4 regions of the Halomonas huangheensis genome follow, and region 1 is predicted to be linked to each of the others. Evidence: predicted binding sites of a transcription regulator. Region 1 holds the regulator's gene; each other region holds the start of a gene.
The links. The regulator sigma-54, encoded in region 1, starts transcription at its own class of promoters, with help from an activator protein. The targets are predictions, from matches to a motif close to TGGCACNNNNNTTGCTNT.
Positions count from the first base shown of each region.

Region 2: AR456_RS08475 (urease accessory protein UreD) is a predicted target of sigma-54. The motif match lies at 1,500-1,517, and genes of this name have one in related genera.
Region 3: AR456_RS04680 (sugar phosphorylase) is a predicted target of sigma-54. The motif match lies at 1,643-1,660, and genes of this name have one in related genera.
Region 4: flgB (flagellar basal body rod protein FlgB) is a predicted target of sigma-54. The motif match lies at 1,033-1,050, and genes of this name have one in related genera.

Region 1 is NZ_CP013106.1:1,622,628-1,626,108, reverse strand. It holds gene lptB (LPS export ABC transporter ATP-binding protein) at 1-444, shown strand, start outside; gene AR456_RS07295 (RNA polymerase factor sigma-54) at 746-2,158, shown strand; gene hpf (ribosome hibernation-promoting factor, HPF/YfiA family) at 2,318-2,626, shown strand; gene ptsN (PTS IIA-like nitrogen regulatory protein PtsN) at 2,633-3,118, shown strand; gene rapZ (RNase adapter RapZ) at 3,209-3,481, shown strand, end outside.
Region 2 is NZ_CP013106.1:1,891,410-1,894,890, reverse strand. It holds gene ureA (urease subunit gamma) at 54-356, opposite strand; gene AR456_RS08475 (urease accessory protein UreD) at 457-1,344, opposite strand; gene urtE (urea ABC transporter ATP-binding subunit UrtE) at 1,837-2,535, opposite strand; gene urtD (urea ABC transporter ATP-binding protein UrtD) at 2,535-3,383, opposite strand; gene urtC (urea ABC transporter permease subunit UrtC) at 3,380-3,481, opposite strand, start outside.
Region 3 is NZ_CP013106.1:1,022,636-1,026,116, forward strand. It holds gene AR456_RS04680 (sugar phosphorylase) at 1-1,532, opposite strand, end outside; gene nrdR (transcriptional regulator NrdR) at 1,737-2,231, shown strand; gene ribD (bifunctional diaminohydroxyphosphoribosylaminopyrimidine deaminase/5-amino-6-(5-phosphoribosylamino)uracil reductase RibD) at 2,228-3,358, shown strand.
Region 4 is NZ_CP013106.1:4,553,354-4,556,834, reverse strand. It holds gene flgM (flagellar biosynthesis anti-sigma factor FlgM) at 1-187, opposite strand, end outside; gene flgA (flagellar basal body P-ring formation chaperone FlgA) at 291-995, opposite strand; gene flgB (flagellar basal body rod protein FlgB) at 1,242-1,658, shown strand; gene flgC (flagellar basal body rod protein FlgC) at 1,697-2,104, shown strand; gene AR456_RS19780 (flagellar hook assembly protein FlgD) at 2,107-2,802, shown strand; gene flgE (flagellar hook protein FlgE) at 2,929-3,481, shown strand, end outside.

The DNA.
Region 1 (3,481 bases):
GTAGCCGACAACATCATGGCGATTCTTGAGACACGCAAGGATCTGGACCGTAAAGGCCGTGAAAAGAACCTTGAGGGCCTGCTCGAGGACTTCCACATCACACACATTCGCGACAACCCCGGCATGAGTCTGTCTGGTGGTGAGCGACGCCGCGTCGAAATTGCCCGCGCCCTCGCCACCGAACCGGCCTTCATCCTGCTCGATGAGCCCTTTGCTGGGGTCGATCCGATCTCGGTCGGCGATATCAAGTCAATCATCCGCCAGCTCAAGGAACGCAATATCGGGGTGTTGATCACCGACCACAACGTCCGTGAAACCCTCGATATCTGTGATCACGCCTATATTGTCGGTGATGGCCAGATCATTGCTGAAGGCAATGCCGACGACATTCTCGCCAACAAACGGGTCCGCGAAGTGTATCTGGGCGAGAATTTCAGGCTATAAGCACCGAGCCTGTGAGCGTCGAGTAACGAGCTATTCAACACCGCCGCATAGAGCACAGACAGAAGCCCTTCGGGATTCAAGATCGAGCGTAGTCGAAAGCTCACCACTTGCGAGGTTACTTACCGCTTATGGCTTACAGCTTATAGCTACCCTCCGCTCCTGGCTTTTAGCTTGGACCAGGCATCCCCACCAGCCTTGCTCAAAAAAGTCAACGCTTTATCGCCATGTTGGCAAGGGACTTGCATGGCATACTTCTGATGAGTAGGGTAAAGCCTTCTGTCATCAGCAACGGACCTCTCGCATGGCCCTGAAGGCGTCACTGCAACTGCGGTTGGGTACGCAGCTCACCATGACCCCGCAACTGCAGCAGGCAATCGCCCTGCTGCAGCTGTCTACGCTGGATCTTCGCCAGGAGATTCAACAGGCCCTTGAGGCCAACCCCATGCTGGAGCTGGAAGACGACTTCGGCGAGCAGACCGCCAGCGAAACACCGGAAGATGACTGGGCCGACGAGATACCGAGCGAACTTTCGATCGATAGCGACTGGTCGGATACCTACCAGGACTCCGGCAGTTCCTCTGCCGGCAGTGGCGAAGGCCCCGACTTCGAACGTCAGGCATCCTCACAGTCATTGCAGGGTCACTTGAGCTGGCAATTGGCAATGCTCGACATCGATGCTGACGACATGCGCATCGCCGAATCACTGATCGATGCAGTAAACATCGACGGCTATCTCAACCAACCGCTCGAAGAAATCCACCAGGGCCTTCAGCAACAAGGATTCGACAAGCTTTCGCTGAAAGAAGTTGAAGCCGTTCTCAAGCGGCTCCAGCTGTTTGAGCCAACAGGTGTCTTCGCTCGCGACTTGCGTGAGTGCCTGTTGCTGCAACTCGACACTCTGCCCCGAGAGACTCCACTACTGCCCCAGGCCGGACGTCTGGTACGTCAGTTTCTCGAAGCATTGGCCAGTGGCGAGCGGCGCCTGCTCAAGCGACGTCTGGGACTCGACGATGACGGGCTGGACAGTGTCATTGAACTGATCCGCAGCCTTGATCCTCGACCAGGCAGCAGCTTCGGCGACAGCAACGTCGACTATGTGGTACCCGACCTGATCGTGCGCCATGGCAGTGAAGGCTGGCAGGTTGAGCTCAATCCAGAAGCCATGCCGCGCCTGCGCATTCAGCCCGACTATGCAGCTCTGATTCGTCGTGCGGACCGCAGCCAGGACAACCAGTTCCTCAAGGATCATCTTCAGGAAGCACGCTGGTTGCTCAAGAGCCTCTCCAGCCGTAATGACACACTGCTCAAGGTGGGCCGTGAGATCATGCTGCGCCAACTGGACTTCCTTGAGCAGGGCGAAGCCGCCATGAAGCCTCTGATTCTCGCTGACATAGCGGAGAAGGTTGAGATGCATGAATCAACCATCTCTCGCGTAACCACCCAGAAGTTCGTACATACTCCGCGCGGCGTGTACGAACTCAAGTACTTCTTCTCCAGCCAGGTCGGCAACGACGGCGATGCCCATTCAAGCACTGCCATCCGAGCCAGAATCAAGAAGCTGGTTCAGGACGAACCTCCACGCAAGCCGCTCTCTGACAGCAAACTGGTGGAGCTGCTGGCCGAAGATGGTGTTCATGTCGCGCGACGGACCATTGCCAAGTACCGTGAGGCCATGCACATACCATCATCCAGTGAGCGTAAACGTCTGCGCTGATCATCGCCCACTGCCCCAGATCGAGCAGTTCTCTACCTATTCCCCATGACCACCAGAACCTCATCTGTCAAGGCTTGATAAGGACTTGTGCTCAGGGGGTTTGCAAGGCGGCAAAAAGGGTTACAATCGATCTACCATTGCTAGAGCAAGGAGCCTGTCATGCAAGTCAATATCACCGGCCATCACGTCGAACTGACCGACCCGCTGCGTGACTATGTACAAGAAAAGCTCGCTCGAGTGGAGCGTCACTATGACAACATCACCAATGTTCAGGTGACGTTATCTGTAGAAAAGGAGCGCCAACTTGCTGCCTGTACACTCCATGCTGCCGGTGCTGACCTGCATGCCGACGCCCAGGATGGCGACATGTACGCTGCCATAGATGCACTAGCCGACAAGCTTGACCGCCAATTGGTCAAGCACAAGGAAAAATCTCAAGCCCGTGCCCAGGGCGCTGGACTTCGCTGATTCCTCATGACATTGGATGCCATTCTCCCTCCCGAGCGCACGCTGTTCGATGTGCCGGGAGGTAGCAAGAAGAGGGTGCTGGAGTTCTTCAGCACCTTCATCGCCCAAAACACGCCTAGCCTGGATAGCCAGGAAGTATTCAGCCGCCTGATTGGCCGAGAACGCCTCGGCAGTACCGGGATCGGTAACGGAGTTGCCATTCCGCATGCGCGTAATCCGCATTGCAAGGCACCGATCTCCGGGTTTCTAAAGCTGGCGGACCCCATTGATTTCGATGCGATCGACGGAGAACCCGTTGATCTGATCTTCGTGTTGCTGGTGCCCGAGGAAGCCGACGAGGCTCACCTCGCCCTACTCGGCCAGGTCGCCGGCGTGATGAACGACGCGGAGACTCGCCAGCGGTTGCGCCAGGCTGGCTCACAGCGCGAACTGCACGAAAGGTTGCAGGAGGCTATTCTTCGCAGTGCCTCCGCCCGGGATAGCGACGGCTGAGTACCGGCTGCCGCTGCGCCCTTCCGTCACCGTCATTTTGTCACTCATTGCCAGGCATCGCCCTGGCGACCCTTGAGCGGGAGACTGTAAATGCAACTCGTGATCATCAGTGGCCGATCTGGTTCAGGCAAATCCGTTGCATTGCAGGCGCTTGAGGATCTGGGTTTCTATGCCATCGACAATCTCCCGGCCATGTTGCTGGGCTCGCTGGTCGGCGAACTCGAAAACGGACATTCGAAGCGCATCGCTGTCAGCATTGATGCTCGCAATCTTCCGGAAGCTCTGCAGCGCTTCCCAGCGATGCTCGAGGAATTCAGGCAAGGAACTCTGCACTGCCAGGTGGTGTACCTGACCAGTGATGCA
Region 2 (3,481 bases), 270 kb from region 1:
TGACTCAGGAAGCGTGTTTCACGACGCGTAGCCAGAATTCTGGATGCGGCTGTTCAGGTGATGGGGTTATGTACGGTCACCAACTTGGTACCGTCCGGAAACGTCGCCTCAACCTGCACCTCGTCGACCATCTCGGCCACACCGTCCATGACATCATCGCGGGTCAGGATGCGCCGTCCTTCGCTCATCATCTCGGCCACCGAGCGGCCATCACGGGCACCTTCCATGATCTCGCAACTGATCAAGGCCACCGCTTCGGGATAGTTGAGCTTGAGTCCCCGGGCCCGCCGGCGCTCAGCCAGCAATCCCGCGGTAAACAGCAGCAGCTTGTCCTTGTCTCTGGGCGTCAGCTCCATCGCGTATATCCCCTGTGTTCGAATACGTTATTCATCGCTTCCTGACCCACTCCTTTCCTGCAACCGGTTTTTCCTCCAACGTGCACTGCCTTCCACATACTCAGGTTCGCCAGATACGCGGAATACAAGCAGGCTGTTGAGCGAGTTTCGGGCGCAACAGGTGCCAGGCCTCTTCCAGCAGCTGCCAGGCGTCGCCGCGCGAGTCACCGAGATAACGCAACAACAGCACATCGTGCCGCCAGGTAACCGCCCAGCATTGGTGTGCCTCGAGCCGCTCTCGCAACCATTCGACTGCCGCCTGGCCATCCTCCAGCCCAACGGCCCAGAGCGTTGCCTGAACGCCATGACCTCGCTGACCCCAGCTACCCCGAAAACGCCGATGAGTCGGGTCCAGTGGCTGCCTTTCAATCCATAACGGCATCCCGTCACGGACAATCGTGAAATGCTGCTCCAGGCGACCAGAGACAAACGGCAGTTGGCTGGCCGGTCGCCCCAACGCCAACAGTTCCCAACCCAGGCAACGTGCGCTGCCGGACAGCTCGATTCGCGTCCGCTGACATCCTCGCGAGCCATCGAAAGCAATCGTTTCCTGGGGTAGCCACTCGAGCAGTCCGTCGTCGTCGACCTGGAGCAGAGTGTCCTGCTGCCATGCCACTCCATTGCGGTCGGCACGATAGAGCTTATTGGCTGCAGGCGTGGTCAGTAACGTGCGCCCCCCCGATTCCACACGGGCTTCGATACGCAGGGCATCACCACTGACCAGGCCTCCGGGTGGGTGCAATAGATAGACGTGACAGGATCCGTTCGGACCCTCTGGATAGAATGGACGCTGGACACGTAGCGGCCCGTGGTGGCGCATATCACGCATGCGCGTCACGCCATCTCTGGCAACAAATCCCAATTGCAGAGAAGCGTCCCAGCGCCTCAGGTCATCGAAACGGTGTCCTGAAACATCCAACGACTGGCGTGACCAAGGCTGTGACAGCATGGATGCTGATGGCACGGGCCTTGATGTCATGGGCTTTGATGACACGGGCTGTGGCGGTCGTTGCTGCGCAGTCATATGACTCCTGATTCATGACCGGAGTCCCGACACCTGCCTGCTTGTACGCAGCCGAGAGGTGTGACTCCATGCCCAGTTGCGGTGCAACGCCCGTACCAGATTGGAAAACAAACAATTTTATTGTTTAATATCAATTATATATAGTTATACCAGACAACATTTCCTGCACAGAGAATTGCCACAACAGCACCAGCAAGGTGCGAGACGGCACATGCCGCACCAACATAGAGCACCGCGCTCCTGCCCCTTGAGGCTACTGGGGGCGATGTGACGAAGTCGCCGAGCAGGATGAAACACAACGAGACTGGAGCGCGCAGCCGCAGCATCTGAGTGATATATGAGGATTGATACCGGGCTGGCACACCAGCACCACGGGATGCCGTGATTCGCCTGCTCAAGCAGTTGTTCAGACCGCTCCTAGACCGTCAGATACTGCTTGACCACCTCATCATCCAACTCGGCTATCCGACTCCCGGCGACGCGTCGCCCGCGATCAAGAATCACGAAATGGTCAGCGTAGCGTCGCGCAAAAGGCAGTTTCTGCTCGACCAACAGCACCGTCAGCCCGTCTTCGGCAATCAGTTGGCGAATCACCTCGCCGATACGAGTCACGATATTGGGCTGAATCCCCTCTCCTGGCTCGTCAAGAATCAGTAACCGCGGCTCCAGCACCAGAGCACGGCCAATGGCCAATTGTTGCTGCTGGCCACCGGAAAGGTCGCCGCCACGGCGATGACGCATCTCCTTGAGCACCGGAAACAGTTCGAAGATGCGCTCAGGCACATGGCGAACCTTGTCGCGACGTGCAGCCAGTCCGGTGCGAAGGTTCTCCTCCACCGTCAGCATCGGAAATATCTGCCTTCCTTGCGGGACATAGCCGATGCCCAGCCGAGAGCGCGCTTCAAGACGCTCGCGTTCGAGGGCAATCCCGCCATCGAAGCGTATCTGGCCTTTCTGTATCGCGACCTCACCCATGATCGCTTTCATCAGTGTGGTCTTGCCGACACCATTGCGGCCGAGGACGCAGGTACACCTCCCCCTGGGCACCTCCAGATCGAGATCCCAAAGCGTATGGCTCTCGCCATGGAATTGGTCCAGCCCCTTGATACTGAGCATCAGGCAACCTCCTCTTCACCACCCAGATAGACGTCGATGACCCGGGGATCACTGGAGACGCTATCCATACTGCCTTCGGCCAGCACTTGCCCCTGATGTAGCACCGTTACGGTGCGCGCAATGGAGCGCACAAATCCCATGTCATGTTCCACCACGACCACCGAGTGACGCCCCGCAAGTCCGGTCAACAGCTCAGCGGTGCGTTCCATCTCCTGCTCAGTCATCCCGGCGACGGGCTCGTCGACCAGCAACAGGCGCGGTCGTTGCATCAACAACATGCCAATCTCCAGCCACTGTTTCTGACCATGAGACAGAATGCCCGCCTGGCGCTGCCGCAGCTCGACCAGACCAATGGTTGCCAACACCTCATCGATTCGCTCGCGCACCTCCGTGGTCAGCCGTGCGCGCAGCGTCGGCCATAACCCCTTATCCATAGCCATCGCCAGTTCAAGATTCTCGAATACACTCAGTGCCTCGAACACCGTCGGTTTCTGGAACTTGCGCCCGATGCCCAGGCGGGCGATTTCGGGCTCATTCATGTTGAGAAGGTTGTGTCGGCTGCCAAACCACACACTGCCGGTATCCGGACGTGTCTTGCCGGTAATGATGTCCATCATGGTGGTCTTGCCGGCCCCATTGGGGCCGATGATGCAGCGCAGCTCACCATCATCGATGGTCAGGTTGAGGTTATTGATCGCCTTGAAGCCATCAAAGCTGACCGAGACGTCCTCCAGGTAGAGAATGGGGCCATGACGGACATCGACCGGAGACTCCTCGGGCACCAGAAAGTCAAAGACTCGGTCGCGGGCGGTCAAATTCTGCAACAACGGACTGTTCAGCAAGTTCATGCGTGGGCCTCCCCTGCGACTGACGGTTTATCCCGAGATGGGCGAAGACGACGTCGAAAGAGACCAGCGATGCCGTTGGGCAACATCACCGTCACGAG
Region 3 (3,481 bases), 600 kb from region 1:
TCGCGTCGGCGGATGGATAGCCGCCGGGTCAAGGCCCTGAACACCTCCCGCGTTGGTGTATGGCGACTGTCCAGAAGTTCTTCCAGTTCCCGGTTCTGCCAGCGCTTGCGGTTGATGGCGCGCAGGTGGCCGCTGTGCTCGACACCTTCGTGATCGTTCTGGGTCGCCGTCAGGCAGTGGAGATAGATCGCCGGAATACCCTTGAGGGCCAGCATCAGGTGCTGGCTGAGCAGGAAGCGTTCGACCTGCCATGGATCCAGCCCCTTGCGGGTACCGCTCATGGCGTCGAACCAGGTGATATTCAGCTCGTAGGGACTATCGCTGCCATCCGCATGGCTGCGCATGCTGACGAATCCCCCGAAGCGTTGCATCAGTGCCATCAAGGCTTCGATGTCATGCGACTCCAGCCAACCCTCCAGCGGGCGTACACCGATGCCGTCGTGGCTGGCGGTGAAGTTGAGGTAGCTGCAACCCGGTGGTAGCTGCGGAAGACTCGTCAGCCAGCGCGCCAAAGTGCTGGCCTCACCGCTGGTCAGCGTATGCAGCAGTAATGGTGGCAGGGTGAACTGATAGACGAGGTGTGCCTCGTCGGGTCGGCTGGTTTCTTCTGTCGACGACAATCGCTCAAGACCGAAGTAGCTGATGTTTTCGGCATGGGGCACATTGGTCTCGGTGATGATCAGGGTTCCGGGCGCCAGGTGATCGACGATCAAGCGCAGCAATCTGACCACCGCATGGGTTTCCGGCAGGTGAATGCAGCTGGTGCCCGGGTGCTTCCACAGATAGGCGATAGCGTCGAGCCGAATGATCCGTGCGCCCTGCTCAAGGTAGAACAGCAGAATACCGACGAATTCCAGCAGCACATCCGGGTTGGCGAAGTTGAGATCAATCTGGTCCTCGGAAAAGGTCGCCCACAGGTGACGCAAACCGCGCCGGGTGGATACCGGCACCAGTAGCGGTGAGCTGCGCGGACGAACGACATCGGAGAGCTCGGTGTCGGGATCCATCTCGATGAAGAAATCGCGGCCGGGCAGACTGCCTCCGAGATAGTCGGCGAACCACAGTGATTCCCGTGAGACATGATTGAGCACTAGATCGACCATTAGATCGCGATGTCCGGCCAGGCGGCGGATGTCCTGCCAATCGCCCAGGGTGGGATTGACCTCGCGATAGTGGATGACCGAGAACCCGTCGTCGCTGCTCCAGGGGAAGAAAGGCAACACGTGCACACCACTGAAGACGTCACCGAGACGGTGCTGCAGAAACTCGTCTAGTACCGCCAGCGGTGGACGTTGGTCCTCCAGCAGCGAGTCGCCGTAGACAATCAGCCATTGGTCCGCCTGGCTCCATAATGGCGCTGGACCTGCACCATGCAAGTGCGCAAGGTCATCGCGATGGGCATCGATCAGGCGCATCAATCGACGCATGACTTCGTCACGGCGTTGGCCGTAGAGCATGTCGATCAGCAGGGTGGCACGCTGCTCGAACTGATCGCGGGATGGCGGTGGCGGTAGAGGGGCATCGATCGACATGTTGTTCTCCCGGTCATGGAAGTTGGCCGAATCGGGTGTCGGCGAGTGGCATTCACGCTACAGCCCCTGCACGACTAGAGTATCCAGCATTGAGATGTTCCTGTTCATGACAAGCACAAGTCATGCCAGGTGCGCGGGAACTGTCCGCAGCGTCCGTCAACCGGTACACTAGGGGAACAAGGATTAGAGCTGGATAGCCCAACTATGCACTGCCCATTCTGCGGCGCCCAAGATACCCGTGTGACCGATTCTCGACTGGTGGCTGAAGGTGACCAGGTACGCCGTCGTCGTCAGTGCGCTGAGTGCGGCGAGCGTTTCACTACTTATGAGACCGCTGAACTGGTGATGCCGCGTATCATCAAGGCTGACGGCACTCGAGAGGTGTTCGATGAAGCCAAGTTGCGTGCGGGGATGTTGCGTGCGCTGGAAAAGCGTCCGGTTAGTGCCGAATCCATCGAAGCGGCCGTAGAACGTATTCGCCAGCAACTACGTGCTCGCGGTGAGCGCGAAGTACACGCACGGGTTGTCGGAGAAGAGGTCATGGGCGCACTCAAGCGCCTGGACCAGGTGGCGTATATTCGCTTCGCATCGGTGTATCGGCGTTTTCAGGATATCGATGAGTTCCGAGCCGAGATCGATCGTCTTGCGCAGGAGCCAGGCTTCTCTCCGGATGGATCGACGCGTGGGGATGGCCGATGACAACGGCGCTGGATCATGAATGGATGGCCCGTGCCCTGCAGCTTGCAGGGCACGGTCGTTATACTTCCATGCCCAACCCGCGGGTCGGGTGTGTGCTGGTCAAGGACGGGCAGCGGGTTGGTGAGGGCTTCCACCTGCGGGCCGGTGAACCACATGCTGAGATCCATGCGTTGCGGGACGCAGGTGTTTCGGCGCGGGGAGCGACGGCCTATGTGACGCTGGAGCCCTGCTCTCACCATGGCCGTACCGGTCCGTGTTGCGAGGCGTTGATCGAGGCTGGTGTGGCGCGGGTTGTGGTGGCGATGGAAGACCCCAATCCGGTGGTCGCCGGCACCGGAAGCCAGAAGCTGCGTGATGCCGGTATCGAGGTAGAAGTTGGCTGCCTGGAAGTCGATGCACGAGCGCTGAACGCAGGGTTCATCATGCGCATGCTGGAAGGGCGGCCGCGGGTTCGTCTCAAGCAGGCGATGAGCCTGGATGGACGGACCGCCATGGCTTCAGGGGAATCTCAGTGGATCACTGGCCCGGAGGCCCGCCGCGACGTGCAGCGTTTGCGTGCCGAAAGCTGTGCCATTCTCAGCGGCGTTGACTCGATCATCTTCGACAACTCCCGCTTGACCGTGCGTGCCGAGCAATTGGGGCTGGATGATGCTGAGGCAATTTCGGCCCGTCAACCGCTGCGTGTGATAGTGGATAGTCAACTGCGCATGCCCCTGGCGGCGGCCTGTTTGACCGAGCCGGGACGGACATTGGTCGTGGCCGTTGATGGCATGGCAGGTCCGCGCCGAGCGAGGCTCGAAGACGCAGGCGCTGAAGTCATCGAGTTGCCCGCAGGAGGTGATGGTCGCGTCGATCTGACGGTGCTGCTGGGTTGGTTGGCTCAGCATGAGCAGTGCAATGAACTGTTGGTGGAAACCGGCGCGACCCTGGCCGGCGCGCTGATGGATGCCGATCTGGTTGATGAGTTGCGCCTGTATGTCGCACCAACACTACTCGGCAGTGAAGCGCGTCCATTGCTGGCACTGCCCGGCATCGAACGTATGGATCAGCAGCGGCGCCTGGAGATTGTCGATATTCGCGCTCTGGGGCAGGATTGGCGTATCCTTGCCCGCCCTGAGAAGAAGTGAAGCAGGCCCGCCTCCACTCATCGGGTTTGTGAGCAGCCTGAAGGCTGAATAATCCGGCGTTACTGGCGCATGGCGTTCTGCCACGGTAACCTGACGCCGTTTCCGGCATTTGCTGGCGCCACC
Region 4 (3,481 bases), 1.8 Mb from region 1:
TGGCATCACGAATTTCTGCCACTCGTTCGACATCAATGTCCTGTCGGCTATCGCCATTCAGGTGAACCATGCTGGATGGCTCGCCATCGGTGGGCTTCAGCGATGTACTGCTATCCACCGTACGGACATCTCTGGCGGACTCCGATTGGGATGGACGAGTCAGCGGGATCTGCGGGTCGATTTTCACGGGCCTGGCCTCATGTTCCGGGGTGCGCGGAAGGTGTTGCTTTGGTTATCGGCGAGCTGCGGGAGAACTTTAGGTGTCGAGTGGGTTCCGGGCTGGTGGAGAGCTAGAAGGCGACTGTCAGCGCGCCCGGGCCGGTGATCTGAGCTTCGACAATTTCCCGGTTTGCCATCCTGATACGCACGATATCACCCTGAGCGCCGTTATCCAGTGCTTCGCCCTGGCGGCGGATACGGAAGCCTCTGCCATTGGCTTCGATGCTGACCCTCTGACCACGTTCCACCAGCTGCGGAGCGCTTAGCGCGTAGGCGGAAAGGCCCTGACCCTGACGCAGAGGACGGCGTGCCTGCTGGCCGATGGCGGCGTTGAGATCGGTAACCGATTGTGCCGGCAGGCGGCTGAAGTCGACGCGTTCGGTGGTGAGCATATCGGCGCGAATCATCTCGCCAGGGGCAATATCACGCGCGGCGATCACTCGTTCGCCATAGACATGCAGTTCGGCTTGCATATATCGCACGCGATGAGCTTCCGCGCCGCAGCGCAGCCCGACAGAGACTCGTCCCATCAGGCGGGTGTCGTTGCGTGCCAGAAAAGGTTCGCTGTGCTGACAGGTGTCGAGTGCTGCCGCCGGGGGGAAGACGTCGATTTCGATGTTCTCGGGAGCCACACCGGAATCCACCAACTGTTCGAACAGAAACTGCTCCACGCGAGCCATGTTCGGGTCGTTGTCGTCAGCGCTGGCCGTACCGCCGAGGAAAGACGCCAGCAACATGATCGATAGCGTCAGACACACCTTCAGTGCTGTGGTCATGGCGTGCTCCTGGAGGAAACCCTCGTTGAGTAGGCGGGGGGACGTTGTCTGCTCACTTCGTACAGGGCCTGAAGCGAGTCTAGCGCTGGTGAATTTCCGCCATCGGTGGAAATGGCGTCAGGAAAGCGGGTTGTTTTGCGCTTTGTCGTGACAGGGTCCCGGCTAGTCTCCATGGTCGGAACTCGGTCTTTTGCAGCAAGCCATCTGCAACAGGCCATTTGCAACCAGCCATTGGAGAGCATCGGGATGCTCGATCAGCTCGAGGCCTCACTCGCCTTTCACCAACAGGCACTGGCGCTGCGTCAGGAGCGCCAGAAGGTACTGGCCAGCAATATCGCCAATGCTGACACGCCAGGATACAAGGCGCGGGATATGGATTTCAGCCGTGCGCTGGAAGATGCCACGCGTGGTGCCATGCAGCCGGGACTCAAGCTGGCGCGTACTTCCAGCCATCATCTTGCGGGAGAGGGAGCGCCCTCGGCGCTCGATTCCCGGCATCTGCTGTATCGCGAACCGGATCAGCCGAGCCTCGATGGCAATACGGTCGACATGGACCGTGAACGTAGCGCCTTTGCTGACAACTCGGTGCGCTACCAGGCGGCGCTGACCATCATCAACAGTCGCATCCAGGGCCTCAAGCAGGCCATGCAGCCCGAGCGCTAGCGTTCTGGCGGCATGGTGGGATAACCAGGAATCTACTCATGTCCATGTTTTCGATCTTTGATATCTCGTCATCGGCGATGAGCGCCCAGTCACAGCGCATGAATGTGACCGCCAGCAATATGGCCAACGCCGATAGCGTGTCTGGACCAGATGGAGAGGCCTACCGTGCGCGCCAGGTGATGTTCGAGGCTCGCGCCTCCTCTCGCAGTGGTATTGGTGGCGTTGCGGTCAGCGAGGTGGTCGAGGACCCCTCGCCGCTGCGGCTGGAGTATCGCCCCGAGCATCCGCTGGCCGATGAGCAGGGCTACGTGCAGATGCCCAATGTCGATCCGGTGGCCGAGATGGTCAACATGATTTCTGCCTCACGTTCCTATCAGGCCAACGTCGAGGTGATGAACACCAGCAAGCAGTTGATGCTCAAGACCCTGACGCTCGGAGAAGGATGATCATGGCCAGCACGATTGATTCCAACGTCTACAACAGTGTCAACGCGACCACCGCCAGCGCCAGTTCGAGCAAGGCATCCGATGAGCTGAACGACAACTTCATGACCCTGCTGGTGACGCAACTGCAGAACCAGGACCCGATGAATCCGATGGACAACAGCGAGATGACTTCTCAGCTGGCGCAGATCAACACGGTGGCCGGTATCGAGGACCTCAACGCTTCGTTGGAAGTGATCAATGGTCAGATCAACGCCGGTCAGGCGATGCAGGCCGCGCAGTTGATCGGCGAAGGGGTGCTGGTCCCTGGTGATCGTCTGCTGCTGACCACGACCGAGGATGGTAAGGCTGTGACCACGCCATTCGGCATCGAACTGGGTCAGCCGGCATCCAGCGTCAAGGCCACCATCACCAACGAATCCGGCGAAGTGATCAACAGTTACGACCTGGGCCCGGCCGCGGCCGGCGTCGAGTCCTTCCAGTGGGATGGAATGACCGCTGATGGCGCCACGGCGGTCGATGGCGCCTACCAGGTGTCCTTCGACGCGACAGGTGCCGAAGGCGAGAAGATTGCTGTCTCGGCCCTCAACTACGCCATCGTCGGTGGGGTAACACCGGCGGATGCCAATGGTGAGGTCATGCTGGACCTGGGCGCGGTATATGGCCAGGTAGGGCTGGATGAGGTGCGGCAGATCCTCTAGGGACATGCCTGCAGCAACAGATCCAGGATCGATGCCAACCACGAGAGTCTTTCCGAACCATCTCATTACGCAGGGCGCGAGCGGAAGGGCGCATTGCATGGATGCAAACTACAGGGAGAACGACTGATGGGTTTTTCACAAGCGCTGAGCGGTCTGAACGCCGCTGCCAATAGCCTCGATGTGCTGGGCAATAATATCGCCAACTCCCAGACCGTGGGCTACAAGGGCGGTAGTGCACAGTTCGCCGATGTTTTTGCCAATTCACAAGTGGGTCTGGGGACCCAGGTATCGGCGGTGTTGCAGAACTTCAACTCCGGTAACCTCGAAACCACCAACCGTAGCCTGGACCTGGGGATCAGCGGTCAGGGCTTCTTCCGTATGGAGCAGGGTGGCCAGGTTGTCTACTCTCGCAACGGCCAGTTGACGTTGACGCCGGACGGGTATCTGCAGAACGCTTCCGGTGCGCGTGTAATGGGTTATGGCGTGGATGCCGATGGCACCGTTCAGGTGGGAGGCCAGCCGCAGATCATTCAAGTCGGCGCCGATGAAATGCCGGCCAGCGCCACGACTGAAGTCAACACGACCTTCAATCTGGACTCGCGTACCGAAGCGGGTGAAGAACTCAACAGCGTAACCCTGTCCGACACGGCCGGTGCCAACGCCGAGGTTGATTACCACT